Regions from separate parts of the Megasphaera hexanoica genome, predicted to be linked through region 1. Evidence: riboswitches for the same ligand, from Rfam matches in the RefSeq annotation. Region 1 holds a riboswitch; each other region holds the start of a gene.
The links. Region 1 has a riboswitch for FMN ahead of ribB (3,4-dihydroxy-2-butanone-4-phosphate synthase). Riboswitches for the same ligand answer to the same signal wherever they lie in the genome.
Positions count from the first base shown of each region.

Region 2: another riboswitch for FMN. It lies ahead of ribD (bifunctional diaminohydroxyphosphoribosylaminopyrimidine deaminase/5-amino-6-(5-phosphoribosylamino)uracil reductase RibD); the one in region 1 lies ahead of ribB (3,4-dihydroxy-2-butanone-4-phosphate synthase).
Region 3: another riboswitch for FMN. It lies ahead of ACGTIC_RS03925 (bifunctional 3,4-dihydroxy-2-butanone-4-phosphate synthase/GTP cyclohydrolase II); the one in region 1 lies ahead of ribB (3,4-dihydroxy-2-butanone-4-phosphate synthase).

Region 1 is NZ_CP171361.1:2,619,616-2,625,972, reverse strand. Features, by position in the region: gene ACGTIC_RS12750 (BTAD domain-containing putative transcriptional regulator) at 1-2,732, shown strand, start outside; gene ACGTIC_RS12745 (CpXC domain-containing protein) at 2,875-3,549, shown strand; partial or broken gene ribB (3,4-dihydroxy-2-butanone-4-phosphate synthase) at 3,555-4,160, opposite strand; FMN riboswitch at 4,277-4,393, opposite strand; gene ACGTIC_RS12735 (xanthine dehydrogenase family protein subunit M) at 4,536-5,321, shown strand; gene ACGTIC_RS12730 ((2Fe-2S)-binding protein) at 5,321-5,788, shown strand; gene ACGTIC_RS12725 (xanthine dehydrogenase family protein molybdopterin-binding subunit) at 5,785-6,357, shown strand, end outside.
Region 2 is NZ_CP171361.1:1,952,581-1,958,937, forward strand. Features, by position in the region: gene hslO (Hsp33 family molecular chaperone HslO) at 1-9, opposite strand, end outside; gene ACGTIC_RS09605 (DUF6173 family protein) at 154-624, shown strand; gene ribE (6,7-dimethyl-8-ribityllumazine synthase) at 701-1,165, opposite strand; gene ACGTIC_RS09615 (riboflavin synthase) at 1,210-1,854, opposite strand; gene ribD (bifunctional diaminohydroxyphosphoribosylaminopyrimidine deaminase/5-amino-6-(5-phosphoribosylamino)uracil reductase RibD) at 1,835-2,971, opposite strand; FMN riboswitch at 3,066-3,199, opposite strand; gene rpe (ribulose-phosphate 3-epimerase) at 3,269-3,913, opposite strand; gene rsgA (ribosome small subunit-dependent GTPase A) at 3,907-4,773, opposite strand; gene pknB (Stk1 family PASTA domain-containing Ser/Thr kinase) at 4,798-6,357, opposite strand, start outside.
Region 3 is NZ_CP171361.1:842,121-848,477, forward strand. Features, by position in the region: gene ACGTIC_RS03910 (bifunctional UDP-sugar hydrolase/5'-nucleotidase) at 1-252, shown strand, start outside; gene ACGTIC_RS03915 (nucleoside phosphorylase) at 277-1,017, shown strand; gene pnuC (nicotinamide riboside transporter PnuC) at 1,019-1,738, shown strand; gene ACGTIC_RS03925 (bifunctional 3,4-dihydroxy-2-butanone-4-phosphate synthase/GTP cyclohydrolase II) at 1,825-3,042, opposite strand; FMN riboswitch at 3,129-3,245, opposite strand; gene ACGTIC_RS03930 (FAD-binding oxidoreductase) at 3,295-4,698, opposite strand; gene ACGTIC_RS03935 (septum formation initiator family protein) at 4,902-5,234, shown strand; gene ACGTIC_RS03940 (S1 domain-containing RNA-binding protein) at 5,356-5,793, shown strand; gene ACGTIC_RS03945 (Ppx/GppA family phosphatase) at 5,883-6,357, shown strand, end outside.

The DNA.
Region 1 (6,357 bases):
CAGATGTCTTAAAATTTTTCGACCGCTTTATGGCTAACCTTCCTGTGCGGCTTCATATTATGCTGCTTTCGCGGGAGTATGTCAGTCTGCCGGTTTTGGAACGGATGAGACTGCACGGTCAGGCCAAAGATGTATTTCCAACAGATCTGTTGTTTTCGCCTGATGAGATAAAAAAGCTATTTCAAAAATCACAATTGACCCATGTGCAAGATAAAGATATTCATGCGATTTTCAAAAAAACGGAAGGCTGGGCTATTGTTATAAAGATGCTGGCAGCGCAATGGTGCGAAGATGCCGGACAATATGAAAATTATCTACAAAAAAAATCACTGAACCTGCAACGGTTTTTTGAGTATCTGAGCTATGATTTTTTTAACCGGCAGCCAGAAGAATTACAGAATTTCATGCTTAAAACATCTTTGGTAGAGTATTTTGATTTGGATTTTTGCCAGAATATCATACAATCTGGTTCAGAATCGAAGCTGTTACAGGATATATCTCAAAAGGGACTGCTGGCCAAGCAGTCAGATCATGGAGTCTATCAGTATCATTCTCTGTTCCGGGCTTTTTTGCAGCAGAAAGCGGAAGCTGAGCTGCCCGATAAGCGGAAATTATACCAGTCTTTTGCTTTATATTATCTGAGGAAAAATAATTATGAGTGGGCATTGCATTTTTGTATCCTTTGTACGGATTGGAAACGGGCCTTGGACATTCTCGCCAGAGTAGGCCGTCATTGGATGGTGTCAGGCCGGCAGAGAATATTTTGCCATTATATTGAGAAAATTCCCGTTCCATACCGGAAGGATCCTCGTATCTTTATTTCACTTGGCGACATGGCACGTCTGGCAGGTGAGTACGAAAAAGCGGTTTACTGGTATGAGCAATCCGATCAGTTGTTTGCCATAGAGAAAAATTCTGTAGGAGAAAGCGAAAGCTGCCGCGGCCTGGGCGAAATTTATCTGGATATTATTCAGCCTGTTGAAGCCCAGAGATATCTGCATCAGGCTTATAAGGCATTACCAGAAGGACAGGAAGAAAAAAAGGGAGAACTTCTGTATCTCATGAGTGAAAATATGATTAATCATGGAAACTCACGGCTGGCAGAGCGGTATCTGTTATTGCGGCACAAAGTAGTTCCCTTTGATCATGGCGATAGAAATAATCTTCAGGCGCGCATATGGCTGCGAACGGGAAAAATCAGGAATGTCTGTCAGATATTACAAAGAGATAATCTGGACCGGTTGGACCGTGCTCCCGTATCTTTTCGTGACAGTTCACTGATTTTGTCATTATGTTATTCTATTCAGGGAGATATGGAACAGGCTCTGCAGTATGCTGATAAAGCTATCCAGTACGCACAGGCTATCCATTCCCGGTTTATCGCTGTCATTAGTTATGTCCGTATGGGGCATGCCTTGTTACTGGATTATCGTCATAACAAGGATATTTGTAAACAAAAATATGAAAAAGCATTGGAACTGGCAGAACAACTTCCTATTGAAAGGGGTAAGACAGAAATATACTGGGGACAAAGCCTGATGGCTTCGTTGGATGGTAATTGGAGCGAAGCGGAACGAATCGGACGCTATGCATTGGCTATCACACAGAAAGGGAAGGATGCCTGGTTTTCGGCTATTTTGTACCTGACACTGGGTATGGGAGCTGTATTCAGCCATTGTGCCAGTAAAGGGCTTCCCTATTTGGAAAAAGCGTTAGCATTGTATCAGAAATGCCGGGATACTTTGGGACAGACAGCCTGCTTTTTATATTTTAGTCACAGCTATCAACAATTAGAAAAGCCCGGATTATTCTTAAATTTTTATCAGAAATTTGTGACATACTGTCGTGTCTATCATTATGAGTTCCTGATGGAGAAAAAGTCCATTTTAGGGAATCTGGGAAACATGAGCTGTGATACGCTGCAGTCTTATCATCAGATGATCCGGCCTGCGGCAAATACTGTGACTCCTCTTAATTCTGTCATTACTACCTTTGGAGGCTTATCTCTTATGTTCCAAGGAAGACAGATTTTGTCAGGAGATTGGACCAGGCAGTCGGCCAAGCAGTTGTTTTTACTGCTAATCTCATTTTATGATATCCCCATGAGCCGGGAAAAACTTATGAATATTTTATGGCCTGATGCGGACGAACGGACAGGACGCAATAACTTTAAAGTGACATTGAACTGTCTGCTTAATACATTGGAACCGGAACGCCGGCCACGGATGCCGAGCACATTTATCCGTAAAAATAAGACAAGTCTGCAATTTACAGCATTCAACGACTGCCATCTTGATATCCGGAATTTTGAAGAATTAGTAAAGAAAGGGCTGCAAATGCTTCCCCAAAAAACAGATGAAGGACAGGTTTTGATCCGGGAAGGGCTGGATTTGTATAAAGGAGAATATCTCAGTGGTGAAATATTAGGAGAAGTCTTGTTACAGAAGCGGGATCAATTAAAATTGCTGGCCCTGAATAGTGGCACCCGCCTGGCCGTATCTTATCTGGACCAGAACCGGTATGAACAGGCAGAAAAACAAGCAGAATGGATATTGACCGTGGACCCTTGCTGGGAAGAAGGGTATCGTATTTTACTGCGCAGTTATGGGAGTCAGAAAGACACGGTTATGGTAGAGAAATGGTATCGCAACTGCTGCCAGGTACTGGAACGGGATTTGCATATGCCCATATCGGAGCGGACGAAAAACATATACCAAAAGTTTATAAAGTGAGATGAAAAAGCCCTGTGCAGCATTCAAGAAGCTGGACAGGGCTTTCAATTATGGGTAAGATATTCATTTGTGCATAGACAAGGAAAAAGCTCTGGCCTATAATGGAATTAAACTTATATTTTTATCAATAGGAGCCTTCATCATGGAAACTGTGAAACATGCGGATCATTATAACCGCAATCTGGAATGTCCTGCCTGTGGCAAGAAAAGCCGGTTTAAAATATGGGACCGCATACAGATAGACAAAAATCCCGAACTTCGGGATAAAGTACGGGATTTATCTCTCTTTCGGTTTCAGTGTCCGAAGTGCGGACATGAAACATATCTCGATTATGATTTCCTTTATATTCAGAGCAATCTGCGCCTGGTCATTTATTATGCTCCCGGCGGAGGAGATGTGACAAATATGCATCAGTCACTGCAGAAGCCGGAATATGAATTCATGAAGGCATTCCGCTATCGCCTTATCCGCCAGCGGGCGCAGTTACTGGAAAAACTTGCCATTTTTGACGCCGGATACGATGACAGAGTAATAGAAATCATGAAAGTAATGATTCAATCTTTTCTGGCAGCACAGGCCAGCCCGATTCATGCCAGCCTGATTGAATTTACTCACAGTGAATCGGGCGATGCCTTTCATTTTGCTGACCAGAGCCAGCAGAAATCAGGCATGCTTCCGTTTAATGATTCCATGCACCAAACGTATCAGGCACTGGAGCGTGATCTGGGAGAGGCGCTGCCGCCGGATGACATGCTGGAAATCACACCCCAATGGGCAGTTTCCTTTGTAAAGGACCATCAGGATTTATTTGCCTGACGGGCCATGTAGTCTTTGATATCTTTCAATGTAATGAAGGGCAGATGATACATATCTGCCAGGTGCCATAACTGAGGTGTACGCATCATGGTTCCGTCTTCGGCCATGATTTCACAGCATAATCCGGCTTCTTTCAGGCCAGCGAGACGCATGAGATCTACCGTGGCTTCTGTATGTCCGCCGCGGGTGAAAAGTCCGCCTTCTTTGGCGATGAGGGGAAACATATGCCCGGGACGACGGAAGTCTGACGGACGGGAAGCATCTTCTGCCAGCATCCGCGCCGTATAAGCCCGTTCCACTGCGGAAATACCCGTTGTTGTTTCTACGTGGTCTATGGAGACGGTAAAGGCCGTTTCATGGTTGTCCGTATTCCGGGCTACCATAGGCGGCAGAGCAAGTTTTTCTGCAAAGGCCGAACTGATGGGAAGGCAGATGAGACCTTTTCCATGAGTCGCCATGAAATTCATATTTTCTGTTGTGCAGTACTGGGCGGCGCAGATAAAATCACCTTCATTTTCTCTGTCCGGATCATCTGTGGCGATGATAATCCGGCCCTGGCGCAAAGCATCCAGTGCTTCATCGATAGTGTTGTACGTTCGTTTCATTGTCATAATGCATGCCTCCGTATATAAGGGTATTGGGAATTGTCTTCAGCAAAAAAATAACCCTGACCAGGACGGTCAGGGCATACAGGCACAGCATCAGACAGACTGCGGACGCAGCCTGAGATTGCCTTCTTCCATCCAGACTATACGGTCGGTTTTGGAATTGCACCAAATCATGCGCCAAAGCGCTAGCGGACTATACCGCCGGTCGGGAATTGCACCCTGCCCTGAAGACATTTTTATTATACCATTAATTTTACGCATTGCAACTATGTAGCAGGAGAAATTTAAAGAATCAAAAAGATATCATTATGAAAATCAAAATAGACAAAAACGGTCAGGCAGATATAGAATCTGCATGCGCTGAACAGGAGGAACGGTATGAATATAGCTCATTATGTTAAAGCAAAAAGCCTGGAGGAAGCCTGGCAGTTAAATCAGAAACGGTCAGCGGTTATCCTGGGTGGCGGTTGCTGGCTGCGCATGTCTCCCCGCCGCAGGGTGGCAACGGCAATTGATTTGATGGATTTGGGACTGGATGAAATACGCGAAACAGAAGAAGCATTTTATATTGGAGCTATGGTGCCATTGCGCCAACTGGAAATTTCTGAATCACTGGAAACGTATACCCAGGGGGCTATGAAGGAAGCATTGCGTCATATTGTGGGTACACAATTTCGCAATATGGCGACGGTAGGAGGGAGCATCTGGGGCCGGTTTGGCTTTTCTGATGTATTGACACTCTTTCTGGCTTTGGATGCAGAAGCCGATTTATATAAAGGCGGACGAATACCCCTGTCTCTTTTTGCGGAAAAGACGGCAGATACGGATATTTTAAAAGGCATATATCTCCCTAAAAAGAAACGGCGGACGGCCTATGCTTCGCTGCGGCTGAACGCGACCGATTTTCCTGTCCTGGCCTGTGCCGTATCCCGCACAGCAGATAGCGTCTCCTGCAGTGTGGGAGCACGACCGATGAGAGCACAGGTACGATGTCTTCCGGCAGGTACGGGAATGACCGGGGAGGAAGCGGAACGGGCGGCCCGTGAAGTGGCGGATTCTTTATCTTTTGAAGATAATATGCGGGCCAGCCGCATATACCGGCATGATATGGCGATGGTTCTGTGCAGGCGGTTGTTATTACAGACGGCAGGGGAGGGAGACTAATGAGAATTCAGTACTGGCTTAATGGAAAGATGGAAAGTGATGAAATTTTACCAGGACAGATGCTGTATGAATTATTGCGTAAAAAGGGATGTTATAGCGTCAAATGCGGTTGTGAAACGACAGCATGCGGATTATGTACGGTATGGCTGGAGGAAAAACCGGTACTGTCCTGTGCCGTGCTGGCCGCCCGCATTGACGGAAAGCATGTTATGACACTGGAAGGACTGCAGGATGAAGCACAGGAATTTGCCCGATATATGGGACAAGAAGGCAGCGATCAGTGTGGATTTTGTAATCCCGGTTTTGTCATGAATGTGCTGGCTATGGCAAGAGAATTAGATAATCCTGGAGAAGAAGAAATCAAAGAATACCTGGCAGGCAATCTCTGCCGATGTACGGGATATGTCAGTCATATGAGGGCATTGAAACGGTATCTGACAGAAAAAGGAAAGGGGATGCGGTTATGAGAGAAATCAACCGGGTGGTTATGAAAAAAGATGCCCTGCAACTGATGACAGGAAAACCGGCTTATACGGAAGATTTAGCACCGGAAGGCTGTCTAATCGTCAAAGCTCTGCGCAGCCCTCATGCCAGAGCCATCGTACGTCATGTTGACACGAAAGCTGCCCTGACCGTTCCGGGCATTGAATGCATCCTGACAGCAGAGGATGTCCCTAAGACGCGGTTTACTATTGCCGGCCAGACCTATCCGGAACTCAGTCCGTATGACCGGCTTATACTGGATAGACAGATACGATATGTTGGAGACCCAGTGGCTCTTGTAGCCGGGCGTGATGCGGCATGTGTGGATAAGGCTATGCGCATGATAAAGGTGGAATATGACATACAGGAGCCTCTTCTCGACTTCCGGCAGGCCGTGGATAATCCTATTGTGGTTCATCCGGAAGATGACTGGAACCCACGTGTACCGGTCGGTGGTGATAACAGACGAAATATTATTGCCCAGGCGGAAGAAGACTGGGGCGATGTCGATACGGCATTCCAGAAATCGGATGTTGTGATTGACCGGATCTAT
Region 2 (6,357 bases), 670 kb from region 1:
CATTTGCATAAGTAACGTATCCTTTCTCCGTAATAAGGTACTTTATATTATACTATTCCGGTGCGGAAATTACTAGTCATCTCGCGAAGCAGGAATCCTCCTGTACATTGTCGAATAAAATATATACAGGAGATGCAGAGAGGAGGACTTTATATGACAGAAGAAACGAAAACCGCTGCCAAACCGGTGGAAACCAATCCGGTCCTGAAGCAGACCACAAAGAAAGAAGACGAAGAGACAAAGCTGGTGCTGGTCAATCCTGCCGGGGCTTCTGATGAGGAAGAAGATCCGGAAACTCCTTATCTGGCTTCAGATATGTACAAACGGGTAGTGACGTTAATCAATAAATTCGAGGAAGACCTGCCAGATGATCTGCAGGCTGGCGGCCGTCTCGTATCAGCCGGCAACATCACCTTTTCTATCCAGGATGTCGGCTATTGGGACCCGAACATGATTGTGTTCTACGGAGAACTGGAAGACGGGTCCCGCGTTGAACTGGTCCAGCACTTGTCCCAGCTGAACCTGCTGCTCGTGGCCGTCAAGCGTACCAACCCGGAAGAACCGCGCCGGGTCATCGGTTTTACGACAAGTCCGGAGCCGGATATCGAAGAAGATGACCACTGAGTCCGGCTGGCCAATCATTTCCATAAATAGTTAAAAACGCTGCACACGATGGATAGTCGTGTGCAGCGTTTTACTCTTATAATTCTTTAATGAGATTGACCATTTCAATAGCGCTGGTTGCCACGTCAAAGCCTTTATTACCAGCTTTTGTACCGGCCCGTTCGATGGCCTGTTCGATATTTTCCGTCGTAATGACGCCGAACAGGACAGGGACGCCCGTCTTGAGGCTGGCCTGGGCAATCCCTTTGGCAGCTTCGTTGCATACCAGATCATAATGGCTGGTGGCTCCGCGGATAACGGCTCCCAGGCAGATGACGGCATCGTATTTGCCCGATTCAGCCATTTTCTGGGCTATGAGGGGAATTTCAAAAGAACCGGGAACCCAGGCTGTCGTAATGTCATCATCGGATACACCATGACGTTTCAGCGCATCATAGGCCCCGCCGAGAAGACGGCTGCAGATGAATTCATTAAAACGAGCGACGACAATACCCACTTTAATACCAGAACCGATTAATTTACCTTCTTTTACTTGTACCATTTGTACCACTCTCCTAATATGTATGTAATATTCTATTTAGCGGATTAAAATCCATTTTCCAACAACATTTCCATCGTAACGCCTTTCGAGCTTTCTACGGGGCCTGTTTCCATAAAGCGATGAATGTATTTGCCGACGATATCCGTTTCCAGATTGACAATAGCACCGGGATGTTTACCCATCAGTGTCGTATGACTCATTGTATGGGGAATGATGGATACGGAAAACTGGCTGCTTCCGGCAGAAACGACAGTCAGGCTGATTCCATCAATGGTAATGGAACCTTTTTCTACGATAAAGGGTGCCATGTCCTTAGGAATGGAAATGGTGATAACCCGGGCAATCCCGTCGTTTTCTATACGCGACACATGGCCCGTTCCATCGATATGGCCGCTGACGATATGACCTCCCAGGCGGCCGCCGACCTGCATCGCCCGTTCCAGATTGACAGGAGAACCGGTACGCAGTTCACAGAAGGACGTCCGCCGCATCGTTTCGTGCATGACATCCGCCGTAAACGAAGTATCGTTCAGGGATGTCACAGTCAGGCAGACACCATTGACGGCAATGCTGTCGCCGATGCGTGTACCTTCCAGCACCGTGTGGGCTTCTATCGTAAGGACGATGGAGTCAGTGCGGCGGTCCATGGCACGGATTATCCCCAATTCCTCAATGATGCCAGTGAACATAGGCACCCTCCCTTTCTGTATTATAAGCTGTAATCAATATATTAGTATCTAACATTTTGACACTGTCATAGGAAAGAGGCATGCATTCAGCCAGATCGTCAACACCTTTCCCACCGACAGAGGGGAGCGACTGTGAACCGCCAATAACCTTATTTCCAACAAAAGCATATATCTTATCGACCAGTTTGTAATCAAAAAAACTCCCCTGTACGGTGCTGCCGCCTTCTACGAGAATACTGCGTATGCCCTCTTTCCACAACAGATTCACTGCCTGTACCAGGTCAATATGTCCTTCTCCTGTCAGCGGGGCCAGAATAACGCGGACGCCCAGTTCTTTCAGGCGGCGCATTTTATCTGTATGACACAATGTCGTCGTGACAACGATCGTATCGGTAGTCTTATCCGTTATGACCAGTGCCGTTTCCGGTATACGGCCGTGAGTATCCAGGACAATGCGCACGGGCTGGTGAGGCGCCTCCTGCTCTTTACGCTGTATGCGGCAGGTCAAAAGAGGATTGTCCGCCAGGATGGTATTAATGCCTACCAGGATTCCATCATAGATAGAGCGCAGATAATGGCCCTCCCGCCGCGCTTCTTCATTGGTAATCCACTGGGATTTACCTGTCCGCGAAGCAATACGGCCATCCAGGCTCTGGGCCAGTTTGGATGCGATAAATGGCTTTTCAACCATCATATTCTTGATAAATACTTCATTGAGCTGGGCGGCTTCGCGGGAAAGAAGTCCTACCTCCACGGGAATACCGGCCTGCCGTAAAATCGCAGCACCTTTTCCGGCGACGAGAGGATTGGGATCCAGCATGGCCATGACGACCTTTCCCACCTTTCTTTCTACCAGCGTCCGGGCGCAGGGAGGCGTCCGTCCATAATGAGCACACGGTTCCAACGTGACGTACACCGTAGCTCCTTCAGCCTGATCTCCCGCTTCCCGCAGTGCCCATACTTCTGCGTGAGGTGTACCGGCCTTGTGGTGATAGCCCCGTCCTACGATTTTACCGTCTTTGACAATCACACAGCCTACAGCCGGGTTTGGGGATGTATACCCCAGTGCCAGTCTGGCCAGAGACAGGGCTTCCTGCATATATTCTATCGGTTCCAAGATTGTCCTTCCTTTCCTGTCACAGAAACAAAAAAGGCCATCGGTACACATACATACCAATAGCCTTTTTGAGCACACTAAATAAACACGTCCGTGCTGTCTTTTCCCATCCAGACTATACTGTCGGTACCGAAATCCCATCGGTTCAGCTCCCATAAGGAGTTAGCGGACTCTACCGCCGGTCAGGAATTGAAAGCGTCGCTTTCTCACCTTGCCCCAAAGACTATTTCTATTCAGTTCTTTCATACAAAAGACATTTTACCATAATAAAATGCGAAATACAAGCACTGCCTGCGTTCAGCGCAGGGCCGCAATAGCTGCCGTCCGGTCTTTGGCACCAAAGACAGCGCTGCCGGCTACGAGGAAATCAGCCCCCGCTTCCCTGACAGCCTGAACGGTCTTGCTATTGACACCACCATCGACTTCAATGACGGCTGTCGTATTGCCGCTCTTCGTCAGGAGCGATCGGGCCGCCCGGATTTTATCCAGCGTATACGGGATAAATTTCTGCCCGCCAAAACCGGGATTGACACTCATGATAAGGATCATATCGACCATTCCGGCCACGCATTCCAGAGAAGAGACGGGGGTCGCCGGATTGAGTGCTGCACCGGCCTTCATACCGGCTTCGTGAATCTGCTGGATGACCCGGTCCAGATGGATACAGGCTTCCTGATGGACCGTAACATACGTGACGCCCGCTTTCTTCAGGCCATCAATATACGTTTCCGGATGTTCTACCATGAGATGGGCATCAAAGGGCGTCGACGTATACTTGCGCAGGCTGGAAATCACGGGGACACCGAAGGTCAGGTTGGGCACAAAATGCCCATCCATCAAATCGAGATGAATATAATCGGCGCCGCCTTTTTCAACGTCTTTGACTTCATCGGCCAGGCGGGCAAAATCGGCAGATAAAATGGACGGACAAATAGCTACCATGCAAATCGTTTCCTTTCCAGAATGGACTCTAAAATCTTGCAATACGTTTCATATCGTTCTTTTCTTATCTTTCCCTCTGCTACGGCATGTTTGACGCAGCAATCCGGTTCATGATAATGGAGGCATGAATTGAACCGGCAGGTACCGGTGTATGGCATCATATCAGGGAACAGCTGTATCAGTTCCCGGGGTTCCAGATTTTCAAATTCCAGAGAACTGAATCCCGGCGTATCGACGACATACGTATGGTCATCCATGCAGAGTATCTCTGAGTGACGTGTCGTATGGCGGCCTCGCTTGATCTTTTCACTTACCTGACCGACAGACAAATCCCGTCCGAGGATCCGCGATAACAGGCTGGATTTCCCTACACCGGACGGGCCGCCAAAAGCCGTTATCTTCTGGGGCAGGAGCCGGAGAAGCGCGTCGATGCCTTCCCCTGTCCGGGCCGATACGAGGTACACGTCGTACCCGCAGTCCTGATAAAAAGACTGATACTGTTCTGCCTTTTCCCGGTCCAAATCGCACTTATTAAAGCAGAGCTTGGGATGGATGCCGGCGTACTCACACGTCATGAGCATCTTATCCACCAGGAACTGGTTCGGATCCGGTGACTGGGCTGCCATGATGATGAACATCTGGTCTATATTGGCCACAGCCGGGCGCCGGAGTGCATTAGACCGCGGCAGGACGGCTTCGATGACCCCTTTGTGGTCATCGACCATAGTCAGAGACAGCCGGTCTCCTACGAGTATCTTCGCTTTCAGCTTCCCTCTGCGCCGGCATTCCACCAATTCCTGGTCTCCTGTATCGACGTAATAAAAACCATTGTAATTTTTGATGACCCGGCCTGTTGTCATAATCCTCCTCTGCCCTGTGGCGCTTTAAATGTACTGGTCCTGAACCAGTGAATTATTGATATATACCTTAACTCTCGTCCGGCCTGTACCGCTGACGCTCTTACTGATACTATCCCCGCCAGACTGGTTCCGGTCATAGACGACACGGGATCCGTTGTCATCACTGACGACAATCTGGACATGCTGACTGGAAGCACCGGATGGAACGCTGATATTGACCATGCCCGTATGAGTCGTTCCGGCCTGTTCCTGATTGTTGGCATTGGGATCAGCTGCCGGTGCCGCCGACGGATATTCGACAGACAAATCGACAGAATCCCCCTGCTGGGACTGACTGGTGACTTTAGCCTGGCTCTGGTCTTTCGAGCTGTCGAGATTAGAAATATTACCTACATTATAACCGGCATCCTGCAAGGCTTTGATGGCCGCATCGAGACTCATGCCAGACGTATCGGGCAGTGCCTTGGACGGTTTTGTTTCATCACTGTTCTTGCGGCAGATCACGAGGTTGATTTTCGTTCCCTTTTCTACTTTATCAGGTGATTTGGGATTCTGGCTGATGATATGGCCGTTTTCGACAGAATCACTGGATTCATACTTGACCTTGCCGATGGAAAGACCGATTTCTTTCAGAATCTTTTCTGCCTCATCCATCGTCAGCCCTTTCAGGTCCGGAATCAGGACTTCTTCTCCCTTATTGCCCTTGCTGACCGTCAGATGGATTGTCCGCTGGGCTTTGACGACAGCACCGCCTGACGGCGTCTGGCTGATGACCTCACCAATCGGCACATCTGAACTTTCGACTTCCTTGACAGACACATCGAGATTTTTCTTCTTCAATATATTCTTGGCAATTTCTACCTGTTTCCCTGTCACATCAGGAACGGTGATATTTTCTGTACTCCAGAAATTACCGAAGGAGAAAAAGGCCCAGGCGAAAGTCGCTACAAATACAATCATCATTCCAATGACGATAGATTTTTTGGAATGATTGCTGATAGAATCGACGAACCGGGCAAAAAAGCCTTTTCTTTTGGGTTCCTGCCGGTCCTTCATCGGCTGTATTTTCTGCGTATTGAAATTGTTTTTAATAATAGGCGGTGCGCCTTTGGCTTTATTCGTATTGACAAATCCCTGGGCCATGCGCAGTTCCGACATCATTTCCGTTACGGACTGAAACCGGTCGTCAGGATTTTTGGCCATGGCCTTCAGAATGCATCGTTCTACCAGCTGGGGAATCCGGCGGTTGTATTTACTTGGCAGCGGGATATCATCCTGCACATGCTGCAGAGCCACACTGATTGCCGTGTCTCCTTCAAAAGGAACGACACCGGTCATCATTTCATACATGACGACGCCAAGAGAATAAATATCCGTCCGTTCATCGATTTTTCCACCACTGGCCTGTTCAGGTGAAAAATAATGGACCGATCCCAGAACCGAGTTATCCCCTTTGTTGGTCGCACTGGAATTAATCGCTCTGGCAATGCCAAAATCGGCCACTTTGATTCGTCCCGTTTCTGTCACCAGGATATTGTGCGGTTTGATATCACAGTGGACAATTCCGTTCGCATGGGCATGCTC
Region 3 (6,357 bases), 1.1 Mb from region 1:
GGAAGCCGCGTGACCATTACAAAAGTAGGTGGCAAATCCTTCAACCCCGATGCGACGTATTGCATCGTCGTTCCCGATTATCTGACATCGGGTGGCGATACCTATTCTGCCTTGACAGATCCCGCTAAAGTAACGGTTGGTGATGTCGATTATCTCGATGTCGATGCTGCCCGCAATTATATCAAAGAAGCTCTGGGAGGAAACGTGGGAGATACGTATGCAAAACCACAGGGCCGTATTACGATTATTTAGACAAAAGGGAAAGAAGGATTCAGTATGGAAGCGAAAGAAATTCCTCAGCCCCATACCCAGCTGACCAAAGCCATTGACACGGATTCTGCCATTATCATGGGAGATCCTGCACGGGTAGATACGATTGCGAAATTGATGGATCATGTCGTTCCCTGGGCCTGTAACCGGGAATACAAATCCATTATTGGCATGTACAAGGGGAAAAAGATACTAGCTATGTCTACAGGAATCGGAGCACCGTCTGCGGGCATTGCCGTGGAAGAAATGCATAATGTCGGTATTAAACGGGTTATCCGCGTCGGTTCTGCCGGAGCCATGCAGCATGATATACCGCTAGGGCAGTTAGTGATTGCCGAAGGAGCTGTCCGCGATGATGGACTGTCCCGCAAGTATGTGCCGGAAATATATCCGGCCGTACCGTCCTTCCGGCTCCTGGCCCTGGCCCATACATATGCTCCAAAGGCCTGTTATGGCATTATCCGTTCGCACGATGGATTTTATATGGATGACAATGATAAGACCGAAGCGTTCTGGTCTGAAAAGGGCATTGTCGCCGATGATATGGAATCGGGGATTCTGATGATTATCGGCCGCTTGCGCCATATGGAAACATTGTCGATCCTGAATAATGTCGTCCTCTATCAGGGAGACCTGGCAGAAGGTGTCAATGATTTAGTGAATAGTGCCGATCTCATGGCAAAGGGAGAACAGGACTCGCTCGTGACGGCTCTGCAGATCCTTTCTGATCCGGAAGGAGAAGCATAATATGGAAACAACACAGCATAATTGGTTTTATAGCCAGCTCTTTACCAACTGGAAGCGCTTTGAAGTTACCTATGTGGCCGTGCTGATTTTATTGCAGCTCGTCGTCTATGCCATCGCCCCCGACAGCATCGTCGGCATGATTTCCGGCGTAGCCGGAGTGCTTTGTCTGGTATACGGCATGAAAGGCCGTAAAATATCTTTTATCTTTGGCTTTGTACAATGCGTTGCCATGACATACATTGCCTGGATCAGCCATGCCTATGGGTCTTTTGCCATGGATATCGTCTATGTCATTTCCCAGCCGATAGGATGGTATATGTGGGGGCATCAGGAAACGACTCATTCGTTTCAACCGGGGACGCGGAAAAAAGTATTTATGGCAGCCTTCATTGCCTGGGCGGCCGGCTGGTTCGTCCTGGCCCAGGTAGGCGGCCAGCTGCCTTATTTTGATTCCATTAACTTCGTAGTCAGCTTTATAGCTCAGATTCTCTACATTCTGAAGTATAATGAAAACTGGTCTCTCTGGATTTTTGTCAATATTGCCAATTTTATTTATTGGACGATTTTATCGATTCAGATGGTACTGGGGGACAACACGATTGGCACCCTGGGAGCCAACTTGTCCCAGGTGGCGTTACAGGCCGCTCTGTTGTTCAATGCCATCTATGCACAGAAAGTATGGTCCAGCGGTGAAGCCGATAATGAAGGCGGCGCAGCTTAAGATTACGTAATACACATATGATTCCGCTTAAAAAAGCAGTAGCATTACGCAAAAACGCGTAATGCTACTGCCTTTTTTACAATCACTTATTTCAGATGAGTCAAGATATGCCCCATCTTATTTTTCTTAGTTTCCAGATAGAATTCATCAAATTTCTGGGCCGGCATTTCAATGGGAACCCGTTCGACGATTTCCACGCCAAACCCTTCGAGACCGTAAATCTTGAGGGGATTATTGGTAAGGAGCCGTAATTCCCGGGCCCCCAGGTCCTGGAGTATCTGGGCACCGATCCAGTATTCGCGGAGATCCGGGGCAAAGCCCAGTTTTTCGTTGGCTTCTACTGTGTCATACCCCTGTTCCTGCAGGGCATAGGCTTTGAGCTTATTGATGAGGCCGATGCCGCGTCCTTCCTGGCGCATATACAGGAGGATGCCCCGCCCTTCCTTATTGATCTGCGTCAGGGCGGCGGCCAGCTGTTCACCGCAGTCGCAGCGGCAGGAACCGAAGACATCACCGGTCAGGCATTCCGAATGGACCCGGCAGAGGAGATTTTTGCCATCGCCGATTTCGCCTTTGACGAGGGCGACATGGTGTTCCCCGGTCAGGTCATTGATATAACCGTAAATCTTGAATTCGCCGTATTTGGTAGGCATCTTTGCCGTAGCTTCCCGCACGACGTGTTTGTCATGACGACGGCAGTAATTCTGCAGATCGTGGATGGAGACGAAAGTCAGGTGGTGAGTGCGGGCCAGTTCCCAAAGTGCCTTGGAGTGCATGATTTCGCCGCGTTCATCGAGGATTTCGCAGCATACGCCGACTTGCTTCAGCCCGGCCAGGCGCAACAGGTCCAATGTGGCTTCCGTGTGGCCGTTGCGCATGAGGACACCGCCCTTGACGCCGGTCAGGGGAAATACATGTCCCGGCCGGGTAAAATCATCAGCTGAGATAGAATCTGTCGCGGCTTTCTGGATAGTACGGGCCCGGTCTTCTGCCGTGATACCCGAATCTGTATCTTTATAGTCGATAGAAACGGTAAAAGCCGTATGGTTGTTGTTGGTGTTTTCGCCTACCATAGGGAACAAGCCCAGCTTATGGGCATATTCCTGACTGACGGGCAGGCAGATGAGTCCCTTGCCATGATTCATCATGAAATTGACGTTTTCCGGGGTGCAGTACTGGGCAGCGCAGATGAAGTTGGCTTCATCTTCCCGTTCGGGATCGTCGGCAACCATGACGATATGACCAGACTGCAATTCCTGGATTGCTTCTTCAATCGTATTATATGTTTGTTCTTTTGTATCCATCAGAAACCTCCTGTATATAATTAAAAGCCCTGTTGCACTATGCATGCACAGGGCTTTATGACAATAAGAATACACATACACTATCATCATATCTTCTCTCATCCAGACTCTACTGTCGGTTTTGGAATTTCACCAAATCGTACACTGCGTGTTCGCGGACTGTCACCGCCGGTCGGGGATTGCGCCCTGCCCTGAAGATTATTCTATTATACCTGCAAATAGAAAGGAAGTAAAGAGACACCTTTCAGGTATTCATTCCACATCAAAGATTTTACCGGGATTGAGGATGTTGTTTGGATCGAGCGCTTTTTTTACGGCCCGCATCATGGCCAGTTCGTCGGGATTGGTGAATTCTTCCATCAATGCCTTGCGTTTGCTGCCAATTCCGTGTTCACCAGACAGACGGCCACCCAGCTGATAAATGAAACGATACAGCTCCTGCTGATTTTCCGAAACTTTTTCTTCCCATTGTTCGTATGTGAGGTCCTCGTTTTTCAAAATGTTCAAATGAATATTGCCATCTCCGGCATGACTGGCGATGCGTGTGATGAGGCCATATTTCCGGGCCAGTTCCAGAATCCGGGCCAGAAGCCGCGGCTCCTGATCGACAGGGACGACGACGTCTTCCTTACATACGATAAGGCTTTCGGCACGTACCGCTTCGGCAAAGGCCTTGCGGGCCTGCCAGATCCGGGCCGGGTCGGCGACCAGTACGGAAGAAGCACCACTGGCCGTGCACAGTTCGTCGAGGACGATGGCTTTATCATCGAGGTCGTCTTCACTCGTGCCTTCTACTTCCACAATCAGATAATTGCCCGTATCGCTGCCTTGGAGCGTTTCGTTCAGATAGCGTTCTACGGATTTGATGGTGATGTTGTCCATAAACTCAACGCACGTCGGCGTTATGCCGGCTTTTATGATTTTATTGACGACGCCGATGGACGCTGCTGTGTCGTCGAACACGGCGAGAAGGTCCAGCTTGTACCGGGGTTTGGGGAGTAATTTCAACGTGGCTTTGGTGATGATGCCCAGTGTTCCTTCTGATCCGATGACCAGCTGATCCAGACAATATCCCGTCGATTGCTTCTGCAGGCGGGCACCGAGCTGTACAATCCGTCCCGTAGGATTTACGATTTCAATGGAATAGACCTGATGCCGCGTTGTCCCGTATTTTACGGCCCGGTTGCCACCGGCATTGGTCGCGATGTTTCCGCCGATGAAACAGGAATCGCCGCTGCAGGGGTCGCCGGCATAGAATAATCCTTTTTCTTCAGCGGCTTTTTGCAAATCTGACGTGCGCACACCCGGTTCAACGACTGCGTACAGGCTGTCTGTATTGATTTCCAGGATATGGTTCATTTTTTCCAGTGACAATACGATGCCTCCATAGATGGGAACAGCTCCGCAGGCCAGCCCTGTTCCGGCACCGCGGGGAACGACAGGGAAATGATACTCGTTGGCCAGCTGTACGATGGCCGCGGCCTGTTGGGCTGATTCGGCAAATACGACGGCTTCCGGCATATGGTGGTATGCCGGATCGGTTACTTCGTCATGGCTGTATGGCTGCATGGCGTCAGTCTCTGTAAGGACATTTTTGCTGCCGGCAATTTCTTTCAGCCTGGTCAGTATTTCATCGTTTATCGGTGTATATGGCATAACGTAGCCTCCTTTTCGAATACATATGTCTATTATAGGAGAGATTCTCCTATTTTAAAAGGGGATAATCTCTAAGAAATTGGCCCTTTTCGTCAGCCACATTACGGCATTTCCCTTTAAATATCGGGAAAAGGCTTTATCTTGTAGTCATTTCAAGGTATACTATAAGTTAAGATTTTTTTAATCTGAAAAGGAGCTGAGACATGACGGTGAAACGTACAGGACGACCGCGCCTATCCGGGCAGGGCAGGAGACGGAACGTCCGCCGCAGGAAAAAGGCGGGCTGGTCTGCTTATAAGCGGATTGTCGTGGCTATTTTGATTTTTGGCGGCCTGTTTCTCGGTTCCAAGATATATGAGTTATGGCAGATTCATCAGGATATGACGATAACGGTCAACCAGGAACGGGAATTGACTGAAGAAAACCAGAAACTGCATGAAGAAAAAGACCGGCTGTCTTCACCGGAAGAAATCATGCGACAGGCGCGGGAACAGTTCGGACTGGCAAAGCCGGGTGAAATCCCATACCGTCGCTGATGGGGCGGAAAGGCAGTAGAAAGCATAATTTACGATTGAATTTTTTAATGTTTATTAGTATAATGTGTGTAAACGCTATTTGCGACGCGTGTCTATAGTTAAAGGAGGATGTCTTAGCAGCATGACAATCGAAGTAGGCAGTGTATTGGAAGGAACTGTTACAGGAATAACCAAGTTCGGTGCATTTGTCGAACTGCCGGATAAAAAAATTGGTCTCGTCCATATTTCTGAAGTAGCAAATGAATATGTAAAAGATGTTCATGATTTCCTGAAAGTTCAGGATAAGGTACATGTCAAGGTATTATCTATTGATGAAAAAGGGAAGATCGGCCTGTCTATCAAGCGGACACAGCCGGCTCCGGAAAAGAAAGAGTTTCATTCCAAGCGGGAATTTCACCACCACAATGGCGGGTTTGACATGAACCGCCGCGCTCCCCAGTCTCTGTCCTTTGAAGATCGGCTGAGCAGATTTTTGAAAGAAAGCGATGAACGGTTGATGGATCTGAAACGCAATACTGAATCGAAACGCGGCGGCCGCGGTGCCCGGCATGCTGATTAATTCCGTATCTAGGAAGGTATGGAGGGAAAAGAGTATTCCGACAGGGAATGCTCTTTTTGTTTCTTCCTGTTATGCGAAAAGGAGCAGTTATGGAACATGATGTATATGCCGTTATCGATATCGGATCAAATTCTCTCCGCTTCATGCGGGGAAAAAAAGACCGGGACGGACAATGGCATTTTTCAAAAAAAGAATTAGCGACGACCCGTCTGGGAAAAGACGTATCCAGGACCGGCCGTTTGTCCAGCGAAGGAGTAGAGGCCTCGCTGGAAGCTATGCGGCAGTGGAACGATGCGTACCCGGATCTGTGCGTTTGCGCCGTAGCGACGAGTGCCGTGCGGGAAGCTTCGGACGGACAGGCATTCCTGGCGGAAGTACGGGCCCGCTTTGGTTGGCACTGCCGCATTCTCAGCGGGCTTGAAGAAGCCTCGTTCAGCTATCGCGGAGCGGCAGGCAGTGCGCTGCCCGGAATGGTCGTGGCAGTCCTCGATATAGGGGGCGGCAGCAGTGAAATGGCACTGGGAAAAGAGGGAAGGAGCCTCTGGTCGCATAGTTACCCCATGG